DNA from 2 places in the Pseudomonas sp. LB1P83 genome. Region 2 is predicted to be linked to the other one. Evidence: predicted binding sites of a transcription regulator. Region 2 holds the regulator's gene; the other holds the start of a gene.

What was found. The regulator sigma-54, encoded in region 2, starts transcription at its own class of promoters, with help from an activator protein. The targets are predictions, from matches to a motif close to ANTGGCATNNANNTTGCTNT.
Region 1: a site for sigma-54 is predicted at 5,399-5,418, ahead of glnK (P-II family nitrogen regulator). Genes of this name have one in related genera too.

Annotation. Positions count from the first base shown of each region.
Region 1 is NZ_CM142709.1:5,994,792-6,003,202, forward strand. Features, by position in the region: gene ACYZTY_RS27605 (DUF484 family protein) at 1-599, shown strand, start outside; gene xerC (tyrosine recombinase XerC) at 602-1,501, shown strand; gene ACYZTY_RS27615 (HAD family hydrolase) at 1,498-2,202, shown strand; gene sutA (transcriptional regulator SutA) at 2,414-2,737, opposite strand; gene ACYZTY_RS27625 (secondary thiamine-phosphate synthase enzyme YjbQ) at 2,839-3,264, opposite strand; gene ACYZTY_RS27630 (ammonium transporter) at 3,479-4,816, opposite strand; gene glnK (P-II family nitrogen regulator) at 4,854-5,192, opposite strand; gene ACYZTY_RS27640 (accessory factor UbiK family protein) at 5,611-5,871, shown strand; gene ACYZTY_RS27645 (BRO-N domain-containing protein) at 6,311-6,832, shown strand; gene ACYZTY_RS27650 (HigA family addiction module antitoxin) at 6,837-7,100, opposite strand; gene ACYZTY_RS27655 (N-acetyltransferase) at 7,294-7,830, shown strand; gene ACYZTY_RS27660 (hypothetical protein) at 7,862-8,032, shown strand; gene ACYZTY_RS27665 (YifB family Mg chelatase-like AAA ATPase) at 8,214-8,411, shown strand, end outside.
Region 2 is NZ_CM142709.1:692,887-701,297, forward strand. Features, by position in the region: gene ACYZTY_RS02975 (hypothetical protein) at 1-56, shown strand, start outside; gene ACYZTY_RS02980 (superoxide dismutase) at 58-669, shown strand; gene ACYZTY_RS02985 (ZIP family metal transporter) at 702-1,595, shown strand; gene ACYZTY_RS02990 (HPr family phosphocarrier protein) at 1,761-2,036, opposite strand; gene rapZ (RNase adapter RapZ) at 2,052-2,909, opposite strand; gene ptsN (PTS IIA-like nitrogen regulatory protein PtsN) at 2,912-3,376, opposite strand; gene hpf (ribosome hibernation-promoting factor, HPF/YfiA family) at 3,389-3,697, opposite strand; gene ACYZTY_RS03010 (RNA polymerase factor sigma-54) at 3,772-5,265, opposite strand; gene lptB (LPS export ABC transporter ATP-binding protein) at 5,450-6,175, opposite strand; gene lptA (lipopolysaccharide transport periplasmic protein LptA) at 6,175-6,723, opposite strand; gene lptC (LPS export ABC transporter periplasmic protein LptC) at 6,710-7,282, opposite strand; gene ACYZTY_RS03030 (KdsC family phosphatase) at 7,290-7,814, opposite strand; gene ACYZTY_RS03035 (KpsF/GutQ family sugar-phosphate isomerase) at 7,814-8,411, opposite strand, start outside.

The DNA.
Region 1 (8,411 bases), 1.4 Mb from region 2:
TCCCGGCCTTGCGCATTCCGCACCAGCGCGGCGATACCGTCTCGCTGGTCGAGCGCCAGATGAAGATCCTGCGCGACCGCAACATCGAGTTGCGTCATCGCCTCTCGCATCTGATGGACGTGGCCCGCGACAACGACCGCCTTTTCGACAAAACCCGTCGCCTGATTCTCGCGCTGATGGACGCCAACAGCCTGGAAGACGTGGTGATCAGCGTCGAAGACAGTCTGCGTCAGGACTTCCAGGTGCCTTTTGTCAGCCTGATCCTGCTGGGCGACAACCCGATGCCGGTGGGCCGCTGGGTCACCCATGCCGAGGCGCAAACGGCCATTGGCGGCTTGCTCTCGGAAGACAAAAGCGTCAGCGGCAGCCTGCGTGAGCACGAACTGGACTTCCTGTTTGGCGAAGAACAACGCAAGCAGATCGGCTCCACCGCCGTCGTCGCCATCAGCTTTCAAGGCATCCACGGTGTCCTGGCCATCGCCAGCCGCGACCCGCAGCACTACAAAAGCTCGGTCGGCACGCTGTTCCTGAGCTACATCGCCGAAGTCATGGGCCGCGTACTGCCTCGGGTCAACAGCTCCCTGCGCTCGGTACGCTGACCATGGAACGGCAACTGGACGCTTACTGCGAACACCTGCGCAGTGAGCGACAGGTGTCGCCCCACACGCTGTACGCCTACCGGCGCGACCTCGACAAAGTGCTGGGCTGGTGCGTCAAACAGAACATCAGCAGCTGGGCCGCACTGGATATCCAGCGTCTGCGCAGCCTGATCGCGCGCCTGCATTCTCAAGGTCAATCGTCCCGCAGCCTGGCGCGGCTGCTGTCGGCCGTCCGTGGGCTCTATCACTACCTGAACCGCGAAGGCCTCTGCGATCACGACCCGGCCAATGGTCTGGCGCCGCCCAAGGGTGAACGGCGGCTGCCGAAAACCCTCGATACCGACCGCGCACTGCAACTGCTAGAAGGTGCGGTGGAGGATGATTTCCTGGCGCGTCGGGATCAGGCGATTCTGGAGCTGTTCTATTCCTCGGGCTTGCGGCTATCGGAACTGACCGGACTCAATCTGGATCAGCTGGATCTGGCCGACGGCATGGTTCAGGTGCTCGGCAAGGGCAGCAAGACCCGACTGCTTCCCGTGGGCAAAAAAGCCCGCGAAGCCCTGGAACTGTGGCTGCCCTTGCGGGCCATGACCAACCCTTCGGACGACGCGGTGTTTGTCAGCCAGCAAGGCCGGCGCCTTGGCCCTCGGGCGATTCAGGTGCGGGTCAAGGCGGCCGGCGAGCGCGAGCTGGGGCAGAACCTGCACCCGCACATGCTGCGGCACTCCTTTGCCAGCCACTTGCTCGAATCCTCACAAGACTTGCGCGCCGTACAGGAATTGCTCGGCCACTCGGACATCAAGACCACCCAGATCTACACCCACCTGGACTTCCAGCACCTGGCCACGGTTTACGACAGCGCCCATCCACGGGCCAAACGCATTAAGGGCGATGATTCATGACCATCCAACTGATCACCTTCGACCTCGACGACACCCTGTGGGATACCGCCCCGGTGATTGTCAGCGCCGAAGCCGTACTGCGTGAATGGCTGACCGAGCACGCACCGAACCTGGGCGCGGTGCCGGTGGAGCATTTGTGGGCGATTCGTGAACGGATTCTGAGCGGCGAGCCGAGCCTCAAACACCGCATCAGTGCGCTGCGACGTCGGGTGCTTTTTCATGCACTGGAGGAAGCCGGCTACGACCACGGCGAGGCTTCGGACCTGGCCGACAAGAGTTTTGAAGTGTTCCTGCATGCCCGGCATCAGATCGAGGTGTTCCCCGAAGTCGAGCCGACACTGGAGACACTGGCCAGGCATTACGCCTTGGGCGTGGTCACTAACGGAAACGCCGATGTGCGCCGGCTGGGGCTGGCGGATTACTTCAAGTTTGCGTTGTGCGCCGAAGACATCGGCATCGCCAAGCCCGATGCGCGACTGTTCCATGAGGCATTGCAGCGTGGTGGTGCCACGGCGGAGACGGCGGTGCATATCGGCGATCATCCGGGGGATGACATTGCCGGAGCGCAGCAGGCGGGGTTGCGGGCGATCTGGTTTAACCCGGCGGGCAAGGTGTGGGAAGCGGAGAAGGCGCCGGATGCGGAGATTGGCAGCCTGACCGAGTTGCCGGCGTTGCTGGCGCGGTGGAATGCCCAACACTGACCTTGAATACACCACTGACCCTGTGGGAGTGAGCCTGCTCGCGATGAGGCCGTAACATTCACAATTGATGTTGACTGAGACACCACCATCGTCGGAACGCCGCCCGGAGCAGGCTCGCTCCTACAGGGGATCACCGCATGGCTAAAGATTGTTTCAGACATGAAAAAGCCCGCAGCGACGGCGGGCTTTTTCAGCAAGCAAGGGCAGACGCTTAGATAGGCCGGCTGCCGTACTTGTTGTCAGGCTTCTTGGGAGGATCGGCGACCACATTGGCCTCCACTTCCTGCACCTTGCCGCCTTTGGCCAAAAACTCTTCCATGGCCCGCGCGAGAGCATCGCGTTCCTTGTTTTTGGCTTCGACGCTCGGCAATTCATCAACCGATACCGCTGCCTTGGCTTTGCCTTTGGCGGTCGGAACGGGCGTATCACCGCCATCGTCGTCAGCAACGTCTTCCGCTGCTGTTTCCAGACCTTCTTCGGTTTCGTCTTCGTCGCCTACTTCCAGGTCGTCGTTTTCCAGATCATCGTCGCTCATGTTCTACCTCATGACTTGCGAAAAGCAGATTAGTTATAGCCCAGCTTCACCGTCTGTCGACAGCCGCCGGAAAAATTCAATAACCGCTGGTGACCAGCGGTTCATGCCTCTTCACCGTGCACGGTGGCGAGGACTTTACGGGCACCGCCAAAATCACGGTGCTCGCCCAGATAAACGCCTTGCCAGGTCCCCAGCGCCAGTCGGCCTGCCGAAATCGGCAAACTGAGCTGACAGCCAAGCACGCTGGCCTTGAAGTGCGCCGGGAGGTCGTCCAGGCCTTCGTCGTTATGCTCATAGCCGTCTGCTCCTTGTGGGATCAGACGATTGAAAAATCGTTCGAAGTCGAGACGTACCGCCGGATCGGCGTTCTCGTTGATAGTCAACGACGCCGAGGTATGCTGCAGCCACAAGTGCAACAGACCGACCCGACACGCCTTGATTTCAGGCAGGCCGGCGAGTAACTCGTCCGTTACCAGATGAAAGCCCCGGGGCCGTGCCCGCAGGGTAATCAGAGTCTGTTGCCACATACAGTTCTCCGCTCGTTCGGGGCGCATTCTAGCGCGCTCAGGGAAAAAACAAAGGCCCTAATATTCCTTCAATCATGTAAGCCATTGGCCGCAGAAAAGCGCCCGGCGTAAACGCCCCTAAACGTGTACGAAAAAACCTTTCAGCAGGCCCTTCACTGACAAACTCCAGACAAAAAAATGCCCGGCAAGCCGGGCAAGTTTTTTATGCGCGTGCTTACAAGTTGTAGCCGCGTTCGTTGTGAAGTGCCAGGTCGATGCCGACAGCCTCTTCTTCTTCGGTGATACGCAGACCCATGACAGCGTCCAGGACCTTGAGAATGACGTAGGTGACGATCGCGGTGTAGATCACCGTGAAGCCGACACCTTTGCACTGAATCCAGACTTGAGCGGCGATGTCGGTGACGGTGCCGAATCCACCCAGCGATGGTGCAGCGAACACACCGGTCAGGATCGCGCCGAGGATACCGCCGATACCGTGCACACCGAAGGCGTCCAGGGAATCGTCATAACCGAGTTTGCGTTTCAGGGTGGTTGCGCAGAAGAAGCACACCACGCCCGCTGCCAGGCCGATCACCAGAGCGCCCATCGGGCCCACGGTGCCAGCGGCCGGGGTGATGGCAACCAGACCGGCCACAACACCCGAAGCGATACCCAGCGCACTTGGTTTGCCGTGAGTGATCCACTCGGCGAACATCCAGCCCAGTGCAGCGGCGGCGGTTGCGATCTGGGTCACCAGCATCGCCATACCGGCCGTGCCGTTGGCCGCAGCGGCGGAACCGGCGTTGAAGCCGAACCAGCCGACCCACAGCATCGCGGCGCCCATCAGGGTGTAACCGAGGTTGTGCGGCGCCATCGGCGTGGTCGGGAAGCCTTTGCGCTTGCCCAGTACCAGGCAGGCAATCAGACCGGCCACACCGGCGTTGATGTGCACCACGGTGCCGCCGGCGAAGTCGAGCACGCCCCAGTCCCACATCAGGCCGCCGTTGCCGGACCAGACCATGTGCGCAATCGGTGCGTAAACCAGGGTGAACCACACGCCCATGAAGATCAGCATGGCGGAGAACTTCATCCGCTCGGCGAAGGCACCGACGATCAGCGCAGGGGTGATAATGGCGAAGGTCATCTGGAAGGTGATGAACACCGCCTCAGGGAACAGCGCCGCAGGACCGGTCAGGCTCGATGGCGTGACACCGGCGAGGAACGCCTTGCCCATGCCACCGAAGAACGAGTTGAAGTTGACGACGCCCTGCTCCATGCCGGTGGTGTCGAACGCGATGCTGTAGCCATAAATGACCCACAGAATGCTGATCAAACCGGTAATGGCGAAACACTGCATCATCACGGAAAGAATATTTTTCGACCGAACCATGCCGCCGTAGAACAGCGCGAGGCCGGGAATGGTCATGAACAGCACGAGGGCTGTCGAGGTCATCATCCAGGCGGTGTCGCCGGAGTTGAGGACTGGGGCCGCCACTTCGTCTGCCGCCATAGCCAGGCTGGGCATTACGAGGGACAACAGGGCTCCTAGCCCTGCGAATTTACGCAGAGTCATATTGTTTTCTCCTGGGGCGTTGGGTTTGTGGCGGCGTTTAAATCGCGTCGGTATCGGTTTCGCCGGTACGGATGCGAATCGCCTGTTCCAGATTGACCACGAAGATCTTGCCGTCACCGATCTTGCCGGTGTTGGCAGCCTTGGTTATCGCCTCGATAACCCGGTCCAGATCCTTGTCGTCAATGGCGACATCGATCTTCACCTTGGGCAGAAAATCGACCACGTATTCCGCGCCGCGATACAGCTCGGTGTGACCCTTCTGCCGACCGAAGCCTTTGACTTCAGTAACGGTAATGCCCTGCACGCCGATCTCGGACAGCGACTCGCGCACGTCGTCCAACTTGAACGGCTTGATGATGGCAGTGACTAGCTTCATGAAAACTCTCTCCCGAATTGGTGGACTTGCCCCAGGAAAACAAACCCGACTCAAGTCTAAGCGCAGTGCCTGGCTTTGTAACGCATCGTCGGCCTTTGATTGCCCGTCCGACGCCTGCTAACCACTCCGCACGAAACACTTCCCCGTTCCGCTTGGCGCACTGCATTCGTCACAGCGACTGCATCAGTGCATGGGTCACTACCGACTAAGCAGAAAGCTTGCCATCTCGCCAAAACCCACTGAATTCAATCCCTTGAACGCTTCCGACCGCCGCGTCAGCCAAACAGTTCGGCGGATACGCACAACAACAGTGCGCGGCCGTCCGTCCTCATGCGCGAAAAGCGTGCATCCCCTCGGTCGGAATTGACTATAGACACTGCGTGATACACTGCCCGCCATTGTTGACAGGACATTTCCCATGCTCGCACCCAAAGACTTCCTCGACGCCCTGAGCGGCACCGCCTCCCGCCTCTTCAGCGGCGACACTCCACTGCCGAAAAGCGAAATCGAAAGCCAGTTCAAGGCACTGCTGCAGAGCGGCTTCAGCAAACTGGACCTGGTGAGCCGGGAAGAGTTTGATAGCCAGATGGTCGTGCTCGCACGGACCCGGGCACGGTTGGAGAGTCTTGAGGCGAAGGTTGCGGAGCTGGAAGCGAAGCTCAATCCACCGACCGAGTAACACGCAAAACCCACTGTGGAAACCCAATCCACTGTGGGAGCGAGCCTGCTCGCGATTGAAGGTCGGCACGACCTTCAGATTTACCTGTAGGAACTGCCGCAGGCTGAGAACATTTGATCTTAAGCCCCGCAAAAATCCCGGCACCTTCCTACAAAAATCACACCGCCGTCCGATTGCGTCGCCAAGTATCCGGCCTCTAAGCTCATCCCCAGCTGAATAATCAGCTCTGGGTTTGGCGACCTGGAAGACCCCGACGCAACGCGACCACATTCGACCGAGGAATTTATTCCCATCACGAATTATGGCGGCTATGCGTGGGAGACCTTCGGGTCTGCCGGTTCTCGGGTGTCACCGGTTCGCCAACCCGCGCATAGCTGCCACCCTTTTCGTTTGGCGACGATCAGAAGCAGCTTTCTTCACTCGACCCCGAGAATGCACCATGAATGAAAACTATCTAATCCCTCACGTCTTCATCCGCCACAAACTCCACCTCCACGCGCTTTTGATCGAAAACCAACCCTGGTTCAGCGCCAGAGACCTGGGCCGTCTGCTTCGCCTTTTCCTCGACGAACGCGCCGTCCGAAAACTCGATCCCGATCAACATCAATCCGCGCGAGTCGTCATCCACGGCACCACCGAAAACACATTGCTCATCAGCGAATCCGGCGTCTACGCCCTGCTCGTCTACCACTACTGCCCCGAATACCGAGGCCTGCGCGAATGGCTGACCCACGACGTGGTGCCAGCCCTCAGAGATGCCCAACAACCGACGTCAACTGAACGCCCCGTCCTGAGTCTGTTGAACTGGCCGGAAATGTCGTTGAGCTTGCTGCACTGGAATAACCAGCCGTGGATTCGGTTGCAGGATGTTCCGCAACTGTTGCCGAGCGGAGAGCAGACGCAGCGCCCGGTCAACGTGCCATGGTGGAAAAAAGCTTCGCGAGCGTTGCATTCGCTTTAAGCGCTCATCCACGCTCGATTTCGGCGCTTCGCAGATCGTAGGTCGATTGCAGATTCAGCCAAAATTCGGGCGTGGTGTTCAACAGAATGGAAAGCTTCTTTGCCAGACCCGCGCTGACATCGCTCTGCTGCTTTACTACGTCGATCAATTCAGCCTCCGGCTCGTCCAACGAGCAAGCTAAAGCCGCGCTTGTAATGCCCAGCGGCTTTAGAAGCTCCTCGCTGAGAACTTCACCTGGATGAATCGGCCGCATTCCAATCCGGTTCATTTACGCCTCCTATGGCTTCATTTTCCCGTGATCATAAGCAGCAACCTTGATCTGGCAAGACCATCCGGGAGCTTTCACTGACGTCCTTCACCTATCTAGGCACGGTCCTACAAAAAGCGGCTCCATCGCCTGATTTATCGATGCACACCTGCTCCTTTAACCTTTTCTTTCTGATTTTCGAAAGACACCAATAATGAGAAGAAAAGGAAAAGGCACGGACCTCCGTAACCAAACTATTAAATCGGATGTAAGGAAGCTCACCTACAAAGCGTTTATTAAAAAAATCGCGCCTCGCGCTTCAAACATCGACATATCAGTTGTCAGGATTGAGCCGATTACTGCCGCAGCGATAGAGAAATGTCATTTATGGGAAGGAGCAGCAAACTACCCGTGGGAACGCATCCCCGACTGGAAGCGGAAAGATGCCAAGGGTTTGGATTTGGCAATTTGGTATGAGCAGAATCTTTGCGGCTTGTGCTATGCAACACCGCGACGAAGCGCTATCTGTCTGAAAATCGTACTTTTGCAGGGGGATCCAGACAAATCCCATCCGCTTCGTGGCTTGATAGCTCCAGTCGCACTACTGGCCGCAGAATTCTATGCGCGTATGCTGGAGTGCAGAGAAATCGAAATCCAAGATCCTGATCCAAATGTTGTTTTTTACTATCAAGAACTCGGGTTCGACTTTGACCAGACCAACCGCCTTGTCATCTACTTGAGCGACCAATAACATCCAGGTAAACGAATCGCAGGAGGTGTACATGAGCCCCAAAAAGCGAAAGGCTAAGCTGTTACAGCTTGCTGAGTTTCACGCCGAAGCACGTCGCTTGGCTGGTGATTTATCGGCTAATCAACGACGCTTTATTGAAGTCGGTATCGCGCGCGGCAAAGAACTTGAGCCCGGCGGATGGTTGGCCGGAGGAAGAACCTAAATACCAATTCTTAAAAAAACCGCCTGAATGGCGGTTTTTTTTGTTCTACGTGACTATTTCGCCCCGTACTCGCAACATCCTGCGAAAGTTTCTCTCCTTTCCAGCCAGGCTCAAATCGGCCTCCCCGACTACCCTTCAAAAACCCCGCAGGAAGCGGTGCTCTTCAGCTCAAGGAACGACCATGTCTCTCTCCATCGTCCACAGCCGCGCCCAAATCGGCGTGGATGCGCCCGCCGTCACCGTCGAAGTCCACCTGGCCAACGGCCTTCCATCGCTGACCATGGTCGGTTTGCCCGAAGCGGCAGTAAAGGAAAGCAAGGACCGGGTGCGAAGCGCGATCATCAATTCGGGCCTGCAATTTCCAGCGCGGCGTATCACC
Region 2 (8,411 bases):
GTTTGCTGCACACCGATACCGCATCGCCTGCGCCTCTACATCATGGAGTCCATTGAAATGGCTTTTACCTTGCCTGCCTTGCCTTACGCTTACGATGCCCTGGAACCGCACATCGATGCGCAGACCATGGAGATCCACTACACCAAGCACCACCAGACTTACATCAACAACCTGAACGCCGCGGTCGAAGGCACCGAATTTGCTGAGTGGTCGGTGGAAAAACTGGTCGCCAGTGTCCAGCAACTGCCGGAAAAACTGCGCGCGGCGGTGATCAATCAGGGCGGCGGCCATGCCAACCATTCGCTGTTCTGGGAGGTGATGGCGCCTCACGGTGGTGGCAAACCTGAAGGTGCGCTGGGGAGGGCGATTGATGAGCAATTGGGTGGTCTGGACAGTTTCAAGGAGGCCTTCACCAAAGCCGCGCTGACCCGCTTTGGCAGTGGCTGGGCCTGGCTAAGCGTGACTCCGCAAAAGATCCTGATTGTGGAAAGTAGCGGTAACCAGGACAGCCCGTTGATGAATGGCAATACGCCGATCCTCGGCCTGGATGTCTGGGAGCACGCTTATTACCTGCAATACCAGAATCGCCGTCCTGAATACATCAATGCGTTCTACAACGTCATTAATTGGCCCGAAGTCGCTGCGCGTTATCAGGCTGCGCTGGTTTAAGTCCTCTATAAAAAAACAATCCAAGGCTGACTATGGGCACTGAAACACTGGTGATCGGAAGCGGGCGAATGTTTCGTTACGCATTGGGATCGCTGTTGCTACTGGCGGGCATGACGTTGTTGGTCGCCCATGGCCTGGCGTGGCTGGACCTCGAACCCAAACTGCTGCGCGCGCTACAGGGCGGGGCGATTTGTGCCTTGGGCACTGCGTTGGGCGCAGTGCCGGTGCTGGTGATTCGGCGGATGCCGCAGGCGGTCAGCGATACGCTACTCGGTTTCGGCGCTGGGGTGATGCTGGCGGCGACGGCGTTTTCGCTGATCGTGCCGGGTATCTCCGCTGCTGAAAGCCTGGGTCTGACACCCTGGGCGTCCAGCGGCCTGATCAGCTTCGGTATCATGCTTGGCGCGTTAGGGTTGTTTCTGGTGGACCGAAAGGTGTCCGGCGCCTCCCCGGAAATGCTCGTCGGTACGCTGGAACGGCCGGTCATCCCGCCACGGATCTGGTTGTTTGTGTTTGCCATCATTGCCCACAACATTCCTGAAGGCATGGCGGTCGGAGTCTCGGCCGGTGGTGGAATGCCGGATGCTGACAGCCTGGCGATGGGCATTGCGTTGCAGGATGTGCCGGAAGGTCTGGTGATCGCGCTGGTGCTGTCAGGGGCGGGGATGTCGCGGGTCAAGGCGTTCCTGATCGGTGCCGCATCAGGTCTGGTCGAGCCGGTCTTCGCGCTGTTGTGCGCCTGGCTGGTGAGCCTGGCCGAATTGCTGTTGCCGTTGGGATTGGCGCTGGCGGCGGGGGCGATGCTGCTGGTGGTCACCCATGAAGTCATTCCCGAGTCGCGACGCAATGGTCATGACAAGCTGGCGAGCCTTGGGCTGCTGATCGGGTTTTGTTTGATGATGGTGATGGATACGGCCTTGGCCTAGAGTCTGGCGCGGAATGTGTAATAGCAGCTGGCGAAGCCTGCGTTCGGCTGCGAAGCAGTCGTAAAATCAGCCACCGCGGTCTATCAAGTAAATCGTGTATTCCGGATTTACGACGGCTTCGCAGCCGAACGCAGGCTTCGCCAGCTGCTACAAAGAGCTGCGGGGTTACTCGCCTTCGTCGAAGTAGTTGTTGATCAATGCCACCAGCGCATCCAGCGCTTCCTGTTCCTGATGACCTTCAGTACTCAGGTAGATTTTGGTGCCCTTGCCGGCGGCGAGCATCATCATTGCCATGATGCTTTTGCCATCGACCGTGGATTCCGGCGTGCGTCCTACCCTGATCATGCAGTCCTTGAACTCACCGGCAACGCCAACGAATTTTGCCGAAGCGCGGGCATGCAGGCCCAGCTTGTTGATGATTTCGATTTCCAGAGCAGGCATCGCGATGTGAATCCTTTAGCTGAGGTCGCGGTGGCGAACCTGGACGTTCTTCAGGGATTGTTGCAGGACCTGGCCCAGACGTTCGGTCAGGTAGACGGAGCGGTGATGCCCGCCGGTGCAGCCAATGGCAATGGTGACATAAGCGCGGTTGCTGGCGGCAAAGCGCGGCAACCACTTGAGCAGGTACGTGGAAATGTCCTGGAACATCTCTTCGACGTCCGGTTGCGCCGCCAGGTATTCGGCCACCGGTTGATCAAGCCCCGACTGGGCGCGCAATTCTGGCTTCCAGTAAGGGTTGGGCAGGCAGCGCACATCGAACACCACGTCCGCATCCACCGGCATGCCACGCTTGAACCCGAAAGACTCCACCAGGAACGCAGTGCCAGGCTCGGGTTGATTGAGCAGGCGTAGCTTGATGGTATCGCGCAGCTGATACAGGTTCAGGTTGGTGGTGTTGACTTTGAGGTCGGCCAGATCAGCGATGGGGCCCAGCAGATTGCTTTCGTCCTGAATCGCTTCGGCCAATGAACGATTGGCGTTGCTCAGTGGGTGGCGGCGGCGCGTTTCCGAAAAACGTTTGAGCAGCGTTTCTTCGTCGGCGTCCAGATACAGCACATCGCATTTGATATGCCGGCTGCGGACTTCTTCCAGCAACTCCGGGAACCGCGATAGATGACTCGGCAGGTTGCGCGCATCAATGGATACAGCGACCAGCGGTTGTGCCAGCTCGGTATGAATCAGCGCGCGTTCGGCCAGTTCCGGCAGCAATCCGGCGGGCAGGTTGTCGATGCAGTAGTAACCGTTGTCCTCGAGAACATCGAGGGCGGTGCTTTTACCTGAGCCGGAACGGCCACTGACAATGATCAATCGCATGATTACTGACCGTTTTGCTCGTCCAGGACAACCTGATACAAGGCTTCATTGCTCGGGGCGCTGCGCAGTTTTTCGCGCACTTCCTTGCGATCGAGCATGCTGGCGATCTGGCGCAGTAGCTCCAGGTGCGCATCGGTGGCGGCTTGCGGGACCAGCAAAACGAACAGCAGGTCAACCGGAGCGCCGTCGATGGCGTCGAAATCGATGGGGGCGTCGAGGTGCATCAAGGCACTGATGGGCGAGTTACAACCCTTGAGACGACAGTGGGGAATGGCGATGCCGTTACCAAAACCGGTCGAGCCAAGTTTTTCACGGGCGATCAGAGCCTCGAAGACATCTTGCATCTCCAGATCCGGGACTTCTTTATGGATAAGGTTGGCAATTTGCTCGAGGGCTTTCTTTTTGCTGCCGCCCGGCACGTTCACGAGGGAACGGCCGGGGGTCAGGATGCTTTCAAGTCGGATCATGGGTTGGGAGTGTTAACGACCGGTCGCGCCTTGGAGGAGGCTCTGGGTCTTTTCCTTATGCTTTTTGAGTTGTTTATCCAGCTTGTCGGTGAGTGCGTCGATCGCCGCGTACATATCGGTATGTTCCGCGTTGGCGACCACTTCATTCCCGGGAATATGCAGCGTGGCTTCGATTTTCTGCTTCAGCTTTTCGACCGTCATCGTGACCTGCACGTTGGTGATCTTGTCGAAATGTCGCTCCAATCGTTCGAGTTTTTCGCCGATGTAGGTGCGAAGAGGTTCGGTCACTTCCAGTTGGTGTCCACTGATGTTGACTTGCATACAGCTTCTCCTTCGTTGCCAGTGCATAAAGCGGTAGATCAGATGATCTACCACTGGAACGCTGTGGCGTGGCCCTACATCAACCGCTTGCGTTCGCTCGAAGGCGCGATCCCGAGGGATTCGCGGTACTTGGCGACGGTGCGGCGAGCCACCTGAATGCCTTGTGCCTCCAGTAAACCAGCGATCTTGCTGTCACTCAACGGCTTTTTCTGATTTTCCGCCGCAACCAGTTTTTTGATGATCGCGCGGATCGCTGTGGACGAGCATTCACCGCCTTCGGAGGTGCTGACGTGGCTGGAGAAAAAGTATTTCAGTTCATATATGCCCCGAGGGGTATGCATGAATTTCTGCGTGGTCACCCGCGAAATCGTCGACTCATGCATCCCCACCGCTTCGGCGATGTCATGCAGCACCAGCGGTTTCATCGCTTCGTCACCGTATTCCAGGAAGCCGCGCTGATGCTCGACAATCTGGGTGGCTACTTTCATCAGGGTTTCGTTGCGGCTTTGCAGGCTCTTGATAAACCAGCGGGCCTCTTGCAACTGATTGCGCATGAAGGTGTTGTCGGCGCTGGTATCGGCGCGGCGCACAAAACCGGCGTACTGGGCGTTGACCCGCAGCCGTGGCACCGATTCCTGGTTCAGTTCGACCAGCCAGCGTTCGTTATCCTTGCGCACGATCACGTCAGGAACTACGTACTCGGCCTCGCTGGACTCGATCTGCGAGCCCGGACGAGGGTTGAGGCTCTGCACCAGCTCGATCACCTGGCGCAGTTCATCTTCCTTGAGCTTCATGCGGCGCATCAGCTGGCTGTAGTCGCGGCTGCCGAGCAGGTCGATGTAGTCGCTGACCAGACGCTTGGCTTCGGCCAACCAAGGCGTCTTGGCGGGCAGTTGGCGCAGTTGCAGCAGCAGGCATTCGCCCAGGTTGCGGGCGCCAATGCCGGCCGGTTCGAATTGCTGGATGCGGTGCAGGACGGCTTCGATTTCGTCCAGTTCGATGTCCAGTTCCGGATCGAAGGCCTCGAGAATTTCCTCGAGGGTTTCGTCCAGGTAGCCCTGATTGTTGATGCAGTCGATCAGGGTCACGGCGATCAGGCGATCGGTGTCGGACATCGGTGCCAGGTTCAGTTGCCACAGCAAATGGCTTTGCAGGCTTTCACCGGCCGATGTACGGGTGGTGAAATCCCACTCGTCGTCATCGTTGCTCGGCAGGCTGCTGGCGCTGGTCTGGTAGACGTCTTCCCACGCGGTATCGACGGGCAGTTCGTTGGGAATGCGCTCGTTCCAGTCACCTTCCTCGAGGTTATCCACCGTGGGGGCGGTTTCCTGGTAGGAGGGTTCCGAAACATCGGCGTTGGGTAGCTGTTCGGCTTTGTCGGCCAAGGGGTCGGCATTATCGAAGTCGTCGCCTTCTTCCTGGCGTTCGAGCATCGGATTGGACTCCAGGGCCTCCTGGATTTCCTGTTGCAGGTCCAGGGTCGACAATTGGAGCAGGCGGATGGCCTGTTGCAGCTGCGGTGTCATCGTCAGCTGCTGGCCCATTCTCAAGACTAGCGATGGTTTCATGGCAGGGGCTTAACACCTTATTCGCCGGCGCACATGCGCCATCCACTACAGGGCGCCGGAGCGCCAAACATAAGCAAATTATATGCCCGAAACTGCAGCGTTTGCCTAGAGCGCTGTAACAATAAAAAAGTATTGATTTTTTATCGAGAAAAGCGCTCGGACAATCAGCCAGACACCTCAGTGCTTAAAGGCGGAACTCATGGCCCAGATACACTTCCTTGACCAGTTCGTTGGCCAGGATGGTGGCGGAGTCACCTTCGGCGATCAGCTGGCCATCGTTGACGATGTAGGCGGTTTCGCAGATGTCCAGGGTTTCACGGACGTTGTGGTCAGTGATCAGCACGCCAATGCCTTTGGCCTTGAGGTGATAGATGATCTGTTTGATGTCGCCCACCGAAATCGGGTCCACGCCGGCGAAAGGTTCGTCGAGCAGAATGAATTTCGGGTTGGTGGCCAGTGCCCGGGCGATTTCCACACGGCGACGTTCACCACCGGACAGGCTCATGCCGAGGTTGTCGCGGATGTGGCTGATGTGGAATTCCTGCAGCAGGCTTTCCAGCTCTTTGCGACGATCGGCCTTGTCGAGTTCCTTGCGGGTCTCGAGGATGGCCATGATGTTGTCGGCCACCGACAGTTTGCGGAAGATCGACGCTTCTTGCGGAAGATAGCCGATACCGGCCTTTGCACGACCGTGCATCGGCTGGTGGCTGACGTCCAGGTCGTCGATCAATACGCGACCCTGATCCGCCTGCACCAGGCCAACGATCATGTAGAAACAGGTGGTCTTGCCGGCGCCGTTAGGACCCAGCAGGCCGACGATTTGACCGCTGTCGATGGACAGGCTGACGTCACGCACGACCTGGCGGCTCTTGTAGCTCTTGGCCAGATGCTGAGCTTTCAGAGTTGCCATTAAGGGGCCTTTTGCTCTTCGGTTTTCTTTTTGGGCTGGATCACCATGTCGATCCGCGGACGCGACTCGGTGACCTTGCTGCCCGTAGCGCGACCGGCGCTGGCGAGCTTTTTGTTGGTGTCATAGACGATTTTCTCGCCCTGGGTCACGTTGCCGTCCTTGTCGATGACTTTGGCGCGGTCGATCAGCACGACGCGGTCTTGCGAGGCGTGGTACTGGATAGTGACCCCATAGCCTTGAACAGGCTTTGTATCGCCTGCCGTTTGCAGCTGCTCGAAGTAGGCGAGGTTGCCCACCGAAGTCACTACGTCGATATCGCCGTTTGGGGTGCGGGTCATGGTCACAGTATTGCCGGTGACCTTCATCGAGCCCTGGGTGATGATCACGTCACCTTTATAGGTGGCAATGCCGTTCTTGTCGTCCAGTTGGGCGTCGTCGGCCTGAATGCGGATAGGCTGCTGTTGATCGTCCGGCAGAGCCCAGGCGCTCACGCTTCCCAGTGCTGCGCCCAGACTGAGCAAAATAGGGAGAGTTTTAACGAGCCTCATACTGTCCTCTTACGTTCGATAGCAGGTGTATCCTGCTTTCTTTCAAATACGCTTTCATTCCGTTGCCTGTCGATACACCGCCAGCGCCGTCGATTCTAACGGGTTGATCGGTCTGCGCATATTGCTGCTGCGGGAACACCGTCATTCGGGTGGTGGTAATCAGGGTTTTGCGGTTTTTCTCGTCGAAACGCGTGATGCGCACCGAGTCGATCAGCTCGACCTGAGTGCCGTCCGGGTTGACTTCGCCGTGCTCACTCTGGACGTGCCACGGGAACTCGGTGCCGCGGAACATGTTCAGGTCAGGGTTGGTCAGCAACGTCACCTCGCTCACTTTCATGTGTTCGACCTTGTCGGACGTCATTTCGTACTGCAATTTGCCGTCCGGCAGGTACTGCACGCTGTGGGCGTTGAGGGCGTAATAGTCGATCGCGCTTTCATCGACCTTGACCACCGGTTTGTCGAGGAAGCGTTCCGGGCTGATGTTCCAGTAGCCGACCGCGGCAAACAGCGCCGCGATGCAACCGAACACCAGGATGTTACGAATCTTTTTGCTCAGCATAATGGGCTCACAGGTACGCGGCGTTGGCCGCATCGAGGCGGCCCTGGGCGCGCAGGATCAATTCACAGAATTCGCGAGCAGCACCTTCGCCACCACGGGCCTGGGTGATGCCATGGGCGTGTTCACGCACGAAGCTGGCGGCGTTTGCTACAGCCATGCCCAGGCCAACGCGGCGAATCACCGGCAGGTCCGGCAAGTCGTCGCCCAGATAGGCGACCTGCTCATAGCTTAGGTTGAGCTGAGCCAGAAGTTCGTCGAGCACCACCAGTTTGTCTTCGCGCCCCTGGTAAAGGTGAGGAATGCCGAGATTCTTCGCTCGACGTTCGACCACCGGGGTCTTGCGGCCGCTGATGATAGCTGTCTGTACGCCGGCTGCCATCAACATCTTGATGCCTTGGCCGTCGAGGGTGCTGAACGTCTTGAATTCGCTGCCGTCTTCGAGGAAGTACAGGCGCCCGTCGGTCAGCACGCCATCGACGTCGAACACCGCGAGTTTGATCTGTTTGCCGCGTTGCAGCAGGTCCGTGCTCATTACATTACTCCCGCACGCAGCAAATCGTGCATGTTCAAGGCGCCGACCGGGCGGTCTTCGCTGTCGACCACGACCAGTGCGTTGATCTTGTGGTCTTCCATGATTTTCAGGGCTTCGGCGGCGAGCATCTCGGCGCGAGCGGTTTTGCCGTGCGCGGTCATGACCTGATCGATGGTGGCGCTGTGGATATCGATGCTGCGGTCCAGTGTGCGGCGCAAATCACCGTCGGTGAAGATTCCGGCCAGTTTGCCGTCGGCTTCCAGGATCACGGTCATGCCCAGGCCCTTGCGGGTCATTTCCATCAGCGCGTCCTTGAGCAGCGTGCCGCGCTGAACCTGCGGCAGCTCTTGACCGGCGTGCATGACGTTTTCAACCTTCAGCAGCAGGCGTCGGCCCAGCGCGCCACCCGGGTGGGAAAACGCGAAGTCTTCAGCGGTAAAGCCGCGGGCTTCCAGCAGTGCAACGGCCAGGGCATCGCCCATGACCAGCGCGGCGGTGGTCGACGAGGTCGGTGCCAGGTTCAGCGGGCAGGCTTCGTGCTCCACATGAACGTTGAGGTTGACCTCGGCGGCCTTGGCCAGCGCCGAGTCCGGATTG